2 regions of the Micromonospora sp. NPDC007220 genome follow, and region 2 is predicted to be linked to the other one. Evidence: riboswitches for the same ligand, from Rfam matches in the RefSeq annotation. Region 2 holds a riboswitch; the other holds the start of a gene.
What was found. Region 2 has a riboswitch for S-adenosylmethionine ahead of ABZ573_RS31800 (aminotransferase class V-fold PLP-dependent enzyme). Riboswitches for the same ligand answer to the same signal wherever they lie in the genome.
Positions count from the first base shown of each region.

Region 1: linked by a shared signal. The riboswitch ahead of thrC (threonine synthase) and the one ahead of ABZ573_RS31800 (aminotransferase class V-fold PLP-dependent enzyme) in region 2 are both predicted to bind S-adenosylmethionine.

Region 1 is NZ_JBEYEU010000017.1:97,414-104,483, reverse strand. It holds gene thrC (threonine synthase) at 23-1,309, opposite strand; SAM riboswitch class I at 1,320-1,455, opposite strand; gene ABZ573_RS24480 (DoxX family protein) at 1,576-2,004, opposite strand; gene ABZ573_RS24475 (hypothetical protein) at 2,178-2,927, shown strand; gene ABZ573_RS24470 (hypothetical protein) at 2,949-3,872, opposite strand; gene ABZ573_RS24465 (DUF4232 domain-containing protein) at 4,796-5,353, shown strand; gene ABZ573_RS24460 (ABC transporter permease subunit) at 5,367-6,242, opposite strand; gene ABZ573_RS24455 (alpha/beta fold hydrolase) at 6,239-7,070, opposite strand, start outside.
Region 2 is NZ_JBEYEU010000045.1:4,847-11,916, reverse strand. It holds gene ABZ573_RS31825 (ATP-dependent DNA helicase) at 1-853, shown strand, start outside; gene ABZ573_RS31820 (AI-2E family transporter) at 857-2,245, opposite strand; gene ABZ573_RS31815 (co-chaperone GroES) at 2,313-2,651, shown strand; gene ABZ573_RS31810 (hypothetical protein) at 2,752-2,919, shown strand; gene ABZ573_RS31805 (PrsW family intramembrane metalloprotease) at 2,929-4,419, opposite strand; SAM riboswitch class IV at 4,442-4,561, shown strand; gene ABZ573_RS31800 (aminotransferase class V-fold PLP-dependent enzyme) at 4,608-5,888, shown strand; gene ABZ573_RS31795 (DMT family transporter) at 6,022-6,960, opposite strand; gene ABZ573_RS31790 (PLP-dependent aminotransferase family protein) at 6,959-7,070, shown strand, end outside.

The DNA.
Region 1 (7,070 bases), on a different contig from region 2:
GAGAACCGGGTGCCGGGCGGGGTCAGCCGAGGAGGCCGGCGTCGCGGGCGGCGCGGAGCGAGGGCTTGATGCGGTGGGTGGGGCCGACCTCGCCGGCCACCGCGTCGAGGGTCTTGAGGCCCTCGCCGGTGTTGAAGACGACGGTCTCGGCGGTCGGGTCGAGGCGGCCGGACTCGACCAGCTTGCGCAGCACGGCCACGGTCACCCCGCCGGCCGTCTCGGCGAAGACGCCGGTGGTCCGGGCCAACAGCCGGATGCCGGCGCGGATCTCGTCGTCGTCGACGTACTCCATCCAGCCCCCGGTGCGCCGCACCGCCTCCAGCGCGTAGATGCCGGCGGCCGGGTCGCCGATGTTGAGGGACTTGGCGATGCCGGTCGGCTTGACGGGCGTGATGGTGTCGGTGTCGGCGTGCAGGGCGGTGGCGATGGGGTTGCAGCCGGCCGACTGCGCGCCGAACACCTTCCAGCCGCCGGCCGGCGCCTCGACCAGGCCGATCTCGACCAGCTCGGCGAACGCCTTGTCGATCTTGGTGAGCAGCTCGCCGGAGGCCATCGGGATCACCACCTGCGCGGGGATCCGCCAGCCGAGCTGCTCGGCGACCTCGTAGCCGAGCGTCTTCGAGCCCTCGGCGTAGTAGGGGCGCACGTTGACGTTGACGAACGCGGTGTCCTCGAACTCGTCCGTCTCCACCAACTCGCCGCAGAGCCGGTTCACGTCGTCGTACGAGCCGTCGATGGCGACCAGCTCGCCGCCGTAGACGGCGGTGGTGATGACCTTGCCCTGCTCCAGGTCGCCGGGGATGAAGACCACCGACGGCGCGCCGGCCCGGGCCGCGTGCGCGGCGACCGAGTTGGCCAGGTTTCCGGTGGAGGCGCAGGCGTAGCGGCTGAAGCCGAGCGCGTGGGCGGCGGTCAGCGCCACCGAGACGACCCGGTCCTTGAACGAGTGGGTCGGGTTGGCGCTGTCGTCCTTGACCCAGAGCGGGGCGGTGATGCCCAGCTCGGCGGCGAGGTGCGGGGCGGCCACCAACGGGGTGAAGCCGGGGTCGAGGGTGACCCGGGTGGCCGGGTCCTGGCCGGCGGGCAGCAGCGCCGCGTACCGCCAGATGTTCTGCGGGCCCGCCTCGATCTGCTCCCGGGTGACCGTCGCGAGCGCGGCGACGTCGTAGTCGACCTCCAGCGGGCCGAAACACTCGTAGCAGGCGTGCTGGGCGGCGAGCGGGTAGCGCGCCGAACAGGCGCGGCAGACCAGGGCGCGGGCGGGGCTGGCGGTGGTGTCGATGCCGGAGGGGGCGAACGTCGACGTCATGTCGCGGGTCCTCTCATCTTTCCCCGCATCGCACCCTGCGGCGGGGACGGAATTGGCACCTGCCCCGCCGGTCGCTCTGCGATGAGCGCGCGGGGTGGTTGCCGGGGCGTCGTCGGGCCGTATCCCTCAGCCCCTCTGGATGAGGTATGCAGTTGTGCCGTCGAGTCTAAGCACCGAGGCCGCCCGGATCGACGCGAGATCCCACGCTGTGAGCGATCCCGCAGCCGCCGTCGGGCGACCGGCGGGCCTTCCTCGACGGTACGGATTCAGGCGGTCACCGAGCGGGAATCTGCGGGGCGTCGGGCCCGCAACGCGGTGTCGACCGCCCACGCGCCGGGGCCGAACACGGCGATCAGCAGGAACGACCAGCAGAACAGAACGGCCAGCTCACCGCCGTTGCGCAGCGGGAGCAGCGCGTCGGGCTGGTGCACCACGAAGTACGCGTAGGCCATCGAGCCGGACGCCAGCAGGGCCGCCGCGCGGGTCAACAGCCCGACGAGCACCAGCCCGCCGCAGACCGCCTGGATCAGCGCGGCCCACCACCCCGGCCACTCGCCGAGCGGAACCGCCTCGCCGGTGCCCCGGCTGCCACCGAGGACCCCGAGCAGCGAGGCCAGGCCATGACACAGGAAGAGCAGGCCGACGACGGCACGGAACAGGGACAGGGCCGGGCCGCCGATCCGGTCAGCGAGCATCAGGGCACCTCCGGTCAGAATGAGGGGACGACACCAGAATGCCGCCGGACATTTGACGATGTCGATTGGTTCCCCCTCTGTGGGAACGCTCCCATCGGCGGCGGCGAACCGTTCACGAGGGCGTTGGCGCGGGCCCGTTACGGTTCGGGCACATCGACGGAAAGGAACGCGCGATGCGTCGCAAGCTCATCCCGGTGGTGGCGCTCTCCATGGCCTGCCTGCTGGCGTTCACCACCGCCTGCTCCACCGGCAGCCGCAAGAAGCGGAACCGGTCCGCCGACCGGACCGCCGGCACCGCCGCGAAGCGGGACGACGTCGACGCCACCCCGGCGACCACCCGGGCGACCCCCACCCCGCGCCGCACCGGCGACCAGCTCACCTGCCTGGAACTGCGCGACACCCGCATCGGCAGCCGGAAGGTCCGCTACCGCGGGTACGCCGCCCCGCTCCGCCTCTCCAACGGCCGGTGGGCCGACCGGGACGGCACGACGGTGGAGTTGCAGCGGCCGTGCGGCATCGGCGACCTCGACGGCGACGGCGCGGGCGACGCGATCGGCGTGGTCATGCTCGACGGCGGCGGCACCGGCCGCTTCTTCACCCTCGCCGCCTGGCGCAACCTCAGGGGCGAGCCGGACTACCAGGCCCAGGTCGACCTCGGCGACCGTACGCCGGTGGAGAGCGTCAGCGTGCGCGACGGCAGGGCGACGGTGGTCTACCTGACCCGACCGGCGGGCGGCCCGATGGCGGAGCTGAGCATCCGGCGCACCGTCGTCTACCAGCTCAGGGGCGCGGCGCTGGCCGAGCTGAGCCACACCGACGCCCGGGTGACCGACGCGTCCGGCGGCGGGGACACCGCCGACTCGGGCACCGCGCCGGACTCCCCCGACTCCCCCACCCGCAAGCGCAGGCCCCGTTCCCGCTGACGTCCCCGCGACCGGGCCGCCTCAGTCGGGGACCGGTCGGTGGGTCGGCGGCCTCGGTAGCCGTATGGATCCGGTGGCCGTGCAGCCCTGCTGACTCACCTCGCCGAGGCAGCCCCACCCCGAGGTCGGGACGCGCTCGAAGTACTGCACGGGCTGCGACGGAACGGCCTCGGTGGTGAACGTGCCGGCACCGCTCGGGATGCGCTGCTCGTGGGAACCGGTCGTGTCGGTGTACGAGGCGACGATGTGCCACTGGCAGGTGTGGGTCGTCACCTCCGGCTGGACCCGGAACGCCATGTTCGACTGGCCGTTGCCCAGTTCGACGACGTTGCGGCGGAAGTACAGCTGGCCTTCCTGCGGCTCGCCCTCGTCCAGGACGTACGGGCCGTGCGGTTTGTCCGTCGGCCCGCCGGTCAGGTCCCACAGCAGGCCCTGCCGGGACTCGGCACCCCCCGGGGGGATGGTGACGACGGTCTGCGCCGTGGGTGCGTGGCACGAGTCCTTGACGGCGACCATGTTGTTGATCGTGAGTCCGGCGACGCGATCGCTGTTCAGGTTCAGGTCGAACGTCTGGGCACCGCCGCGATTCTCGTTGCCGTCCTCGAAGGGCGCCACGTAGGACGCAATCTCGACGACCCGGCCGCCGAGCGGCTTCATGAACTCCCACACCCGCGACGCATCACCGTTCAGGGCGGTGAGGGTGGCCTGCTCGCCCTCGGTCAGCGGCCGGTCGAGCAGCACGCGGAAGGCCTCGGGGAGGTCCCGGTCGTAGTCCAGGGGCGTGACGGTGGACACGAACGCGGGCTGCTCACGGTCGACCGCTTCCTGAGCCTGCTTGTCCGAGCGGGCCCGCTCGGTGGCCGTCGACCGGTCCAGGAGGAAGTTGGCCTGGTAGGCGAACAGTGCGCCGACCACGACGACGACGGCGGCGACGGTCGCGTACACCGCGCGCTGCTTCGGCGGGAGCCCGCGAAACCCGGGCAGGCGTTCATCGGCCAGCACGGCCCAGGCTTTCGACCTGGACGACGGCTCGGACGGCTGCTCCGGTGGTGGCACGGGCGGGGAAGCGGACGGCGGCTCAGCCGGTGGCCCGGGCGGAGACGTGGACGGCGGCTCAGCCGGTGGCACGGGCAGAGACGTGGACGAGGGCTCGGTCGGCGGCTCGGGTGGCGGCCCGGCGGGCGGAGTGGCCATACCCGATTCTCACTCACAGGCGCCATGTCATCACAGAATGCGCCCGGGGCGGTGTCGAGTCAGGAGCTTCGCCCCGGTCGCCGCGCGGCCAGGTCGGGGGGTGCGCCTCCCCGCTGAAGTGGTAGTGGCGCAGCCGACCGGGGGGGGACGTTCCAGAGTCGACGGACCAGGGGCTCCATCATCAACCGGGCGCCCGTGGTGCGGCTCGAACCGGTGGCCGGCTGCCGCCGTTGGCTGCGACCGACGCTCCGATCACCTCACCCCCGGGTGGCGCGGGCCGGGTGATGTCGTAGGCGATTCAGCTCGACAGGCACCGCCCGGGTGCCCCGGCCCGCCGGCCCCGCAGGTGAGGCAGCTCGACAGCGCCACCGGATCCCCACGGGCGGGTGTCAGAGGATCGGCGGCGCACCGGCCGGTGCGATGATCGGGCGATGGCCCTTCCCGCACCCCGACCCGCACGCCGCCCTACGGTCCGACTCGGGGGCCGACCCGCGGGCGGACTCGCACCGCGTCCTCGCGACGGCATTGCAGGTCCGGCACGGGCGGTCGGGCTCGCGATCGGCGGCCTCGTCCTGCTCGGTGCCTGTGCGCCGGCGATCGACCCGCCGTCGGCTGACCTGCCGCCGGCCGGCCTGCCGCCAGCCGGATCAGCGCCGACCACGATGCCCGGCACGATGCCGACGGCGACCGCGTCGGCGACGGCGTTCTGGGCCACTCCCACGACCGAGTGCCCGGCCGCCGGCGTCCGGATCAGTTCGCCGGGCAGCAGCGCCGCGATGGGTCTGCGTGCGCTCGGTCTGGAACTGGTCAACTGCGGCACGAAGCCCTACCGGCTCAACGGCTACCCCGTGCTGCGCCTGTTCGACGGCGACGGCGACACCATCCCGGTCCGGGTGGTCCACGGGGCCAGGGAGATCACCTCGGGCTTCGACGACCCGCCCCGGCCACTGACCCTGCAGCCCGGCGAGCGGGCCGGCGCCGCTGTGCTCTGGCGCAATCTGGTCACCGATCCGACGGTCGTCGCCACCGATGGCGAGCGCCTGGAGGTCGCGCCCGAAGTGGGCGGGGCCGCGCAGGTCGTCGGCCTGGACGGGCCCGTCGACCTCGGCAACACGGGCCGGATCGGCGTCAGCGCCTGGAAGAAGGCGACCGACCCGGCACCGACGCCGGCCCGGCCGGGCAGACCGGTGCCGAGCAGGTCGGCGCCGAGCAGCCCCCGGCCGCTGCCGTGAGGCGCCCGGCGTCTCAGCTGGTGACGTCCTTGCGGGTGAAGCGCCAGAACGCCAGGCCCCAGAACAGCGTCGCGTAGCTGATCGCCGAGATCGCCCCGCGTACCACGTCGTCGGTCTGCACCGGCGTCGACAGCAGCCCCAGCCAGGCGGTGCTGTAGTGCGTCGGCAGGAACGCGCGCAGCGCGCCCAGGGCAGTGATCTGGTCGAGGATGCTGGAGAGGATCCAGAGCAGCACCGCGCCGCCGACCGCGCCCAGCGCGGCGTCCGTCACCACGGACAGCAGGAACGCCAGGCCGGCCACCACCAGGAGTACGACCGCCAGGTAGCCGAGCACGCCCAGCAGCCGCAGCAGCCCCTCGCCCGGTTCGAGCTGGGCCGCCACGGTGCTGCGCAACGGCTCCCAGCCGTAGCGGAGGGTGCCGATCAGCAGGGCGGTGCCGGCGAGCAGCAGCAGTGCCAGGGCCGAGTAGACGAGCGCGACGAGCAGCTTCACCGTCAGCAGGCGGGCCCGGGGCACCGGCACCGCCAGCAGGTAACGCAGGCTGCCCCAGCTCGCCTCGCTGGCCACCGTGTCCCCGCAGAACAGCGCCACCACCACGACCATCAGGAACGACGCCGAGACGAAGATGGTGAAGAGCGTGAAGTTCAGCCCGCCCGACGTGGCGAACTCGACCAGGCTGCCGAACTCCCCGCGCCCGTTGTCGTCGTCGCCGCCCGTGTCGAACTGGAACGCGATCAGGATGATCAACGGCAGCAGCACCATGAACCCGAGCGCGAGCTGCGTACGCCGCCGGGAGGCCTGCCGCCGGAACTCGGCGCCGAACGGCAGGGTCGCCGAGGGCCGGTAGCCGGCCGCCGCTCCCACCGTGGGTGACGTACCCGCCATCATCGGTCTCCGCTTCCCCGAGAGTTGTCGCCCACCAGGGCGAGGAACGCGTCCTCCAGGCGGCGCCGCGGCACCACCCGGTCCACCCCGATGCCGGCCCGGACCAACTCGGCGACCACCTCGCTGCGGGCGGTGCCGTTGGTGTCCACCACGAGCTGCCCCTCGCCGTCGGGGAGCACCCGCACCCCGGGCAGGCCGTCCAGCACCGCCCGGGCGGCCTCCGGGTCGGTCACGTCGAAGAGCACGCTCGGCGACTCGCCGACGATCTCCTCGACCGGTCCCGAGGCGACGATGCGGCCCTTGTTCACCACCACCGCGTGCGTGCAGGTCTGCTCCACCTCGGCCAGCAGGTGGCTGGAGACCAGCACCGCCCGGCCGTCGGTGGCGTAGCGCTGGAGCACCCGGCGCATCTCCGCGATCTGCGGCGGGTCGAGCCCGTCGGTCGGCTCGTCGAGCACCAGCAGCTCGGGCAGGCCCAGCATCGCCTGCGCGATGGCAAGGCGCTGCCGCATGCCGTGGCTGTAGTTGTTGGTCTTGCGGTGCACGGAGTCGCCCAGGCCCGCGATCTCCAGGGCCTCTTCGAAGTGCGCGTCCTCGGCGGGCCGGCCGGTGGCCCGCCAGTACGCCTTCAGGTTGTCCAGCCCCGACAGGTGCGGCAGGAAGCCCGGCCCCTCGACGAGCGCGCCGATCCGGGACAGCACCGGCGACCCGGGCACCAGCCGGTGCCCGAAGACGTAGATCTCGCCGGCGGTGGGCTGGGTCAGCCCCATCAGCACCCGCAGCGTGGTGGTCTTGCCCGCGCCGTTCGGGCCGAGCAGGCCGACGACCTGA
Region 2 (7,070 bases):
CGACACGGTGGCCCGGGCGCTGGGCCTGGAGGCACCCCCGGCCGACCCGCCGTCACCGGCCGCCGCCGCCATGGCCGCCCGGTCGGCCGGGCGCACCGGCGGCACCGGGCCGGCGGAGGGCAGCGGAGCGACCGGGGGCGGTGCGGCGACCGGCACGGCGGGGGCGCCGGCCACCTCGGGGCCGGGCTGGCGTTCCCTCGACGTCGGCTCGCCGTTCGACTACCCCCGGCAGGGCATCCTGTACGTCGCCGCGCACCTGCCCCGGCCCAGCGTCTCCGGGCTGCCCGACGCGGCCGGCGAGGAACTGCTCGAGCTGGTCACCGCGCTCGGCGGGCGTACCCTCGGCCTCTTCTCCTCCCGGCGGGCCGCGCAGCAGGCGGCGGAGCTGCTGCGCGCGCGGACCGACCTGCCGGTCCTTCTTCAGGGCGAGGAGGCGCTGCCGCTGCTGGTACGCCGGTTCCGGGAGGAGAAGTCCAGCTGCCTGTTCGGGGTGATGTCGCTCTGGCAGGGCGTCGACGTGCCGGGCGACGCCTGCCAGCTGGTGGTCATCGACCGGCTGCCCTTCCCCCGGCCGGACGAGCCGCTGGCGGCGGCGCGGGCCGCGGCGGTGGACGCCGGCGGGGGGTCGGGTTTCGCGGCGGTCAGCGTGCCGATCGCCGCGATCCGGCTGGCCCAGGGGGTGGGGCGGCTGATCCGGTCGACGGGCGACAAGGGCGTGGTGGCGGTCCTCGACTCGCGCCTGGAGACGGCCCGGGGCTACGGGCCGTTCCTGCGCCGGTCGCTGCCGCCGTTCTGGTACACCACCCGGCCGGAGGTCGCCCGGGGCGCCCTCGACCGCCTCGCCAAGGTCTGACCGTCAGGGCGCCTGGGAGGCGACGACGACGGCGTCGGGCGGGGTGTCCGGAACGGTGCGGGCGGCGAGCCGGCGGACGGCCGTGTTGAGCACGGCGATCAGCGGCACCGAGACCAGCGCGCCGGTGATCCCGGCGAGGACCACGCCGGCCGCGATGCCGATGATGACCGCGAGCGGGTGGATGGCCACCGCCCGGCCCATGATCAGCGGCTGGAGGAGGTGCCCCTCCACCTGCTGCACCCCGATCACGGCGCCCAGGATGATCAGTGCGGTCACCGGGCCGCTGTCGACCAGCGCGACCAGGACCGCGACGACGCCCGACAGGGTCGCACCGACGATCGGGATGAACGCGCCGAGGAAGACCAGCGCGGCGAGCGGGAAGGCGAACGGGATGTCGAAGATGACCAGGAAGACGCCGATGCCGACCGCGTCGATGAACGCGACCAGCACGGTCGCCCGGACGTAGGCGACCAGCGTCGCCCAGGACGCCCGCCCGGCGTCGTCGACCTTCCAGCGGGCGGCCACCGGCAGGAGCCGGACCAGGAAGCGCCAGATCTTGTTGCCGTCGCGCAGGAAGAAGAACGTGGCGAAGAGCACCAGCAGCGTGCCGGTCAGCACCTCAGCCAGCGTGGCGGCCGTGGAGAGGGCGCCGCTGGTGAACTTCTCGGTGTTGTTGTTGATCCACTTCTGGCCCTCCTCGATGTAGTTGTCGAGTTGGCCGTCGGAGAGGTGCAGCGGGCCGGTCTTCAGCCAGTCCTGGATCTGCCGGACGCCCTCGGAGGACTTCTTGCTCAGCTCCGGCACGCCCTGGATGAACTCGTTCACCACCAGGGTCAGCGTCCCGATCACCGCGGCCAGGCCGCCCACCAGCACCACCGCCGTCGCCATGGACCGGGGAAGGCGGGCCCGCAGCAGCCAGCCGACCGCCGGCGCGAGCAGCGCCGAGAGCAGCAGCGCGACGGCCAGCGGGATGACCACGATCCGGACGGTGCCGACGACCTTCAGCAGCGCCCAGGCCACGACGCCGATCACGATCAGCCGCCAGGACCACGCGGCGGCGATCCGCAACGCGTGCGGCACGTCCGCGTCGTCCCGGCTGGAGGTGGAGTTGTGCATCGCCCCGGGCGGCGGGGCGCCGACCACGGTCGCGGAGGGCGCCGCCACCGGGCCGGGGGACGTCGGCGAGGCCACGCCGGCCGACTCGGGGCCGTCGACCGGATCCGTACGGCGTGCCCGCGCCGCCTCCCGGCCCGACTCGTACGCGCGACGGAGCCGTCCGCGGATCTGCTCGAAGCGGCTCAAGCGCACCTCCTGGCATGAGACCGGCCCGCCCACGCCGGTGGGCGGACAGGATACGTCCGACGACGCCACCGTAGGGCAGGTCCGCCACACATTGCCCCCGGCCCCCGGCGCGTAACCGCCCACGGCCCGCCGACCGGGACACGGTAGCGTCTGCGGCGTGACCGCCGACGAGAATCTCGACTCCAAGCTGCCGATCCGCCTGCTGCACGACCGTGTGCTGGTGCGGATGGAGGGGAGCGAGGGTGAGCGACGCTCGACCGCCGGCATCGTGATTCCGGCGACCGCCGCCGTGGGCAAGCGGCTGGCCTGGGCCACGGCCGTGGGCGTGGGGCCGAACGTGCGCGCCATCGTCTCGGGCGACCGGGTCCTCTTCGACCCCGACGACCGCTCCGAGGTCGAACTGCACGGCCGCGGGTACGTGCTGCTGCGCGAACGCGACGTGCACGCCGTGGCCGCCGAGCGGGTCGAGAACGACTCCACCGGCCTCTACCTCTGAGCCCACCCCCGGCCCGCCCGCCCGGATGAGGGCGCCGGTGCCGTTTGCGTCGCCCCCCGCCGGGAAGCCAGCCGCATCACCGGCCCTGGGGAGGGACGCGATGCCGGTACTAGTGAAGAAGATTCTGCTCTGGGGGAGCGTCGCGTTCCTGATCTACTTCATGGCCTTCCGGCCGGAGGGCGCGGCGGAGATGTTCAAGGCGATCGGGGCGGGACTGATGGCGATGGCGCAGGGTCTCGGTGACTTCCTCACCAGCCTGATGACCTGACGACCGGGCTCAGGGGCCGCCGGGGTGCCACGGCGCCGGCGGCTGCTGGCCGTACCAGCCGGGCGGGCCGAAGCCGGCCGGCGGTGGCGGGGGCGGCGGGACGAGCACCACCGGGATCGGCACGACGGGCTCGTCCGGCGCCTCGACCGACCGCTGCGTGCCGTCCGGGAACCGCAGGTGGTAGCGGTGCCCGTCCCAGATGCCCGCCGGCACCTGCGGGTCCCGGCCCACGAAGAACGACCGGTACGCGCCGATCGCCTCCAGCAGCTCCCGTTCCTCCCGCGCGGTCCGCTCCCGGTCCGCCGGACGCCGGTCCAGGCCGCGCAGCGCGCCGTCGCGCAGCAGCGCCAGCCGGGTCGCCGCGAACTGGTAGCCGCGCATCGCCCTCAGCCCGCCGTCGCCGGCCACCCGCTTGGCCCACACCCGGGCCGCGTGCCGCCGCCCCAGGCTGCTCAGCGCCGCCACCTCCGGTGGGGTGAGCCAGCCCGCCCGCACGTAGTCCGGCAGCATCCGCTCGGTGAGCCGCCCCTCCCAGGCCCGGAGCCACAGGGCGAGCCCGACCATGGCGAAGAAGACCGGCACCATCACGCCGATGAAGCCGTACAGCATGATCAACGCCTGGCCGGTGGCCTGGGTGAGCGTCGGCAGCAGGTTCCACAGCCCGTGCAGCATCATCGCCAGCAGCAGGCCGGCGAGCGGGGCGAGCACCCGGACCCACCGGCTGGCGGTGCGCGCGGCGATGCCCAGCCCCACCCCCGTCATGGAGGTGAAGAGCGGGTGGGCGAAGCCGAAGAGCAGGATCCGGACGATGAAGATGGCGATGACCTGCTGGGTGCCGGTCGCCGGCCCGTACCGCTCCGCGCCGCTGGCGTAGCCGTGGCCGCCCAGGTAGAGGATGTTCTCCACCATGGCGAACCCGATCGCGGAAAGCCCGCAGTAGACCAGCGCGTCGGTGATCCCGGAGATCTCCCGCCGGCGGAAGATCAGCAGCAGGATCGGCCCGATGGCCTTGGTCAGCTCTTCGATGAACGGCGCGACCAGCACCGCGGTCAGCGCGGTCGGCAGCCCCCAGTCCTCGAACAGCCCGGCGGAGAACTCGTTGACGGTCAGCGACGCCGCGGTGGAGACGAACGCGCCCCAGGCGAAGCAGAAGATCAGGTACTTCAGGGGCTCCGGCTCGTAGCGGTCCAGCCAGAGGAAACAGGCCACCAGCACCGGAACCGGGAGGATCGCGGCGGCCACGCCGATCAGCAGCGCCTCGACGCCCAGGTTCTCGCCCAGCGTGAAGAGCATGAACAGCGCGCACGCCGCGATGAACAGGACGGCACCGGCCAGCACCAGGGCCCGACGCCACCCCAACCGACGCAGCGGCATCCCGGGCCCCGCCACACCGGGCGGCGGAACGGCGGGCGCGGTCGGCGACGGCGGCAGAGATGCGCCGGGCGGGGTGTCGGCCATGCGGTCAGCGTAGCCATCCCCGGCCGCCTGGTCCGGCCGCATTCACCCGGCTATGCTGCGGGCAGGTCACGAGCGCCAGCGTCAAGCCCCGGCTTGCTGGCCGGCAACCCTCGTCGAGTTCGCGGTGGGGTGCCCCGGGTGATGACCGGGCCCGGCCCGATCGCGTGCCGGGCAAGCGCGGACCCCGCCCGTGTGCGCCCACCCGGGGTCCCTGGACCCGGAGGTCGGCCATGACCGTCACCCTCGTACCCCCGCCCGCGCCGCAGCCGCCCGCCGTCGCCGACCCGCTCGACGTGCTCGGCGTACCCGGCCAGGTGAACCTCGACTACGCGGCCACCGCGCCCTGCGCGCGGGCCGCGGCCGACGCGGTGGCCGAGCTGCTGCCCTGGTACGCCAGCGTGCACCGCGGCGCCGGGGCGCTGTCGCGGCGCTGCACCCTCGCCTACGAGCGCGCCCGGCAGGCGGTCGGCGACTTCCTCGGCGCCCGCGCCGGCGACCACGTGGTCTTCACCCGCAACACCACCGACGCGCTGAACCTGCTGGCCCGGGCGCTGCCCGCCGGCACGACGGTGGTCACCTTCGGCGGGGAGCACCACGCCAACCTGCTGCCCTGGCCGCGTGGCTCGGTGCGGCTGCCGGTGCCCCCGGATCCCGCCGGGGCCCTCCGCGCGCTGGACGCGGCGCTCGGCGAGCTGCGCAGGCCGGACCCGTCGGGCCCCCGCAGCGCGCAGCAGGGCCCGCCCGTGCTGGTGGCGGTGACCGCCGCGAGCAACGTGACCGGGGAACGCTGGCCGGTGGCCGAGCTGGCCCGGGTGGCCCGGCGGCACGGCGCCCGGATCGCGGTGGACGCCGCGCAGCTCGCCCCGCACGCGCCGGTGGACGTCGCCGCCCTCGACGTCGACTACCTCGCGCTCTCCGGCCACAAGCTGTACGCCCCGTTCGGCGCGGGGGTGCTCGTCGGGCGCGCGGACTGGCTGGACGCCGCGCCGCCGTACCTGGCCGGCGGGGGCGCCACCAGCCACGTCGGGGCGGCCACCCACGACGTACGGTGGGCGACCGGCCCGGCCCGGCACGAGGCGGGCACCCCGAACCTGCTCGGCGCGGTCGCCCTGGCGGCGGTCTGCACCGCGCTCGCCGACGCGGACCGGGCCGCCCTGCACGACGCCGAGCAGGCTCTGCTGACCCGGCTGCGCGAGGGCCTCGCGGCCCTGCCGCACGTGCTGGAGCTGCGCATGTTCGGGCCGGCGGCGCCCCGGGTAGGGATCGTGTCGTTCGTGGTGGCCGGCCGGGACTCGACGCAGGTGGCGGCGGAACTCGCGGCGGCGTACGACATCGGGGTGCGCGACGGCCTCTTCTGCGCCCACCCGCTGGCCCGGCGGCTGCTGGACGAGGCGGCCGCCCGCAGCGGCCGGCGGGATCTGCCGCCGACCGCCCTGCGCGCCAGCATCGGCCTGGGCAGCACCACCGGGCACGTGGACCGGCTGCTCGCCGCCCTCGCCGCGCTGGCCTGACCGACCCGGGAGCACCCGCCGGCCCACTCCCGCAGGCTGAGCTGAGCGGTCGCCGGGGAGCCGTCGGCGACCGGGGCAGGTCAGGTCGGGGCGGTACGAGCCCCGCACCGCCCGGGGCGGGGCGCGTCCCCCGTCAGGCCTTCCCCACCGCGGGTGCCGGCGTGCGGTCGCGGGTGCGCTGGATCAGCACCACACACGCCAGCACGGCCACCGCCGCCGCGATCGAGGCAGGGGTGACGGCCTCGCCGAGCAGCAGCGCCGACCAGGCCAGGGTGAGCACCGGCTGGGCGAGCTGGATCTGCCCGACCTGCGCGATGCCGCCCCGGGCCAGGCCCGTGTACCAGGCGAAGAAGCCCAGGAACATGGAGACCACGGTGAGGTAGCCGAACGCCGACCAGGCGACGGGGTCGGCGCGCGGCGGGGCGGCCACGGCGGCGACGACCATGACGGGAACGGTGACGGGCAGCGAGAGCAGCAACGCCCAGCAGATCGTCCGGGCGCCGCCCAGCTCGCGGGCGAGCGCGCCGCCCTCGGCGTACCCCAGGCCGCAGAGCACGACCGCCGCGAGCAGGAACAGGTCGGGCGGGGCGAGGGCCCCGCGTACCGCGCCGCTGGCGCCGAGGAAGGTGAGCACCGCCAGCAGACCGCCGGCGCTGGCGGCCCAGAACAGCGGCGGCGGTCGCTCGCCGGCCCGCAGCACCGCGAACACGGCGGTCATGGCGGGCAGCACGGTGATGACGACCGCGCCGTGCGCGGAGGTCTGGGTGATGAGCGCCAGCGAGGTGAACAGCGGGAAACCGACGACGACGCCGAGGGCGACGACCGCCAGCCGCCGCCACTGACCGCGCGTGGGCCGCGGGGCGCCGGTGGATCGCAGGTACGCCCATGCCAGCAGCGCCGCGCCGACGGCCCGGCCGAAGGCGACGAACCACGGGTCGAGCTGTTGCACGGCGACGCGGGTCGCGGGCAGCGACATGCTGAAGGCGAGCACGCCCAGCGCGCCGAGGGCGAGGCCGACCGTCCGGTCCGCCGTTACCGTGGTTCTGGCAGTAGCGCTACTGTTCCCGTTCATGAATGACGGTAACGCAGCCGACCGTGTCGTCCAAGACCTGCGCGGGCTCGCGGCTGCCGCGGATCCCGGCACGCGGCTGCCCTCGGTGCGCGAGCTGACCGCCCGGCACC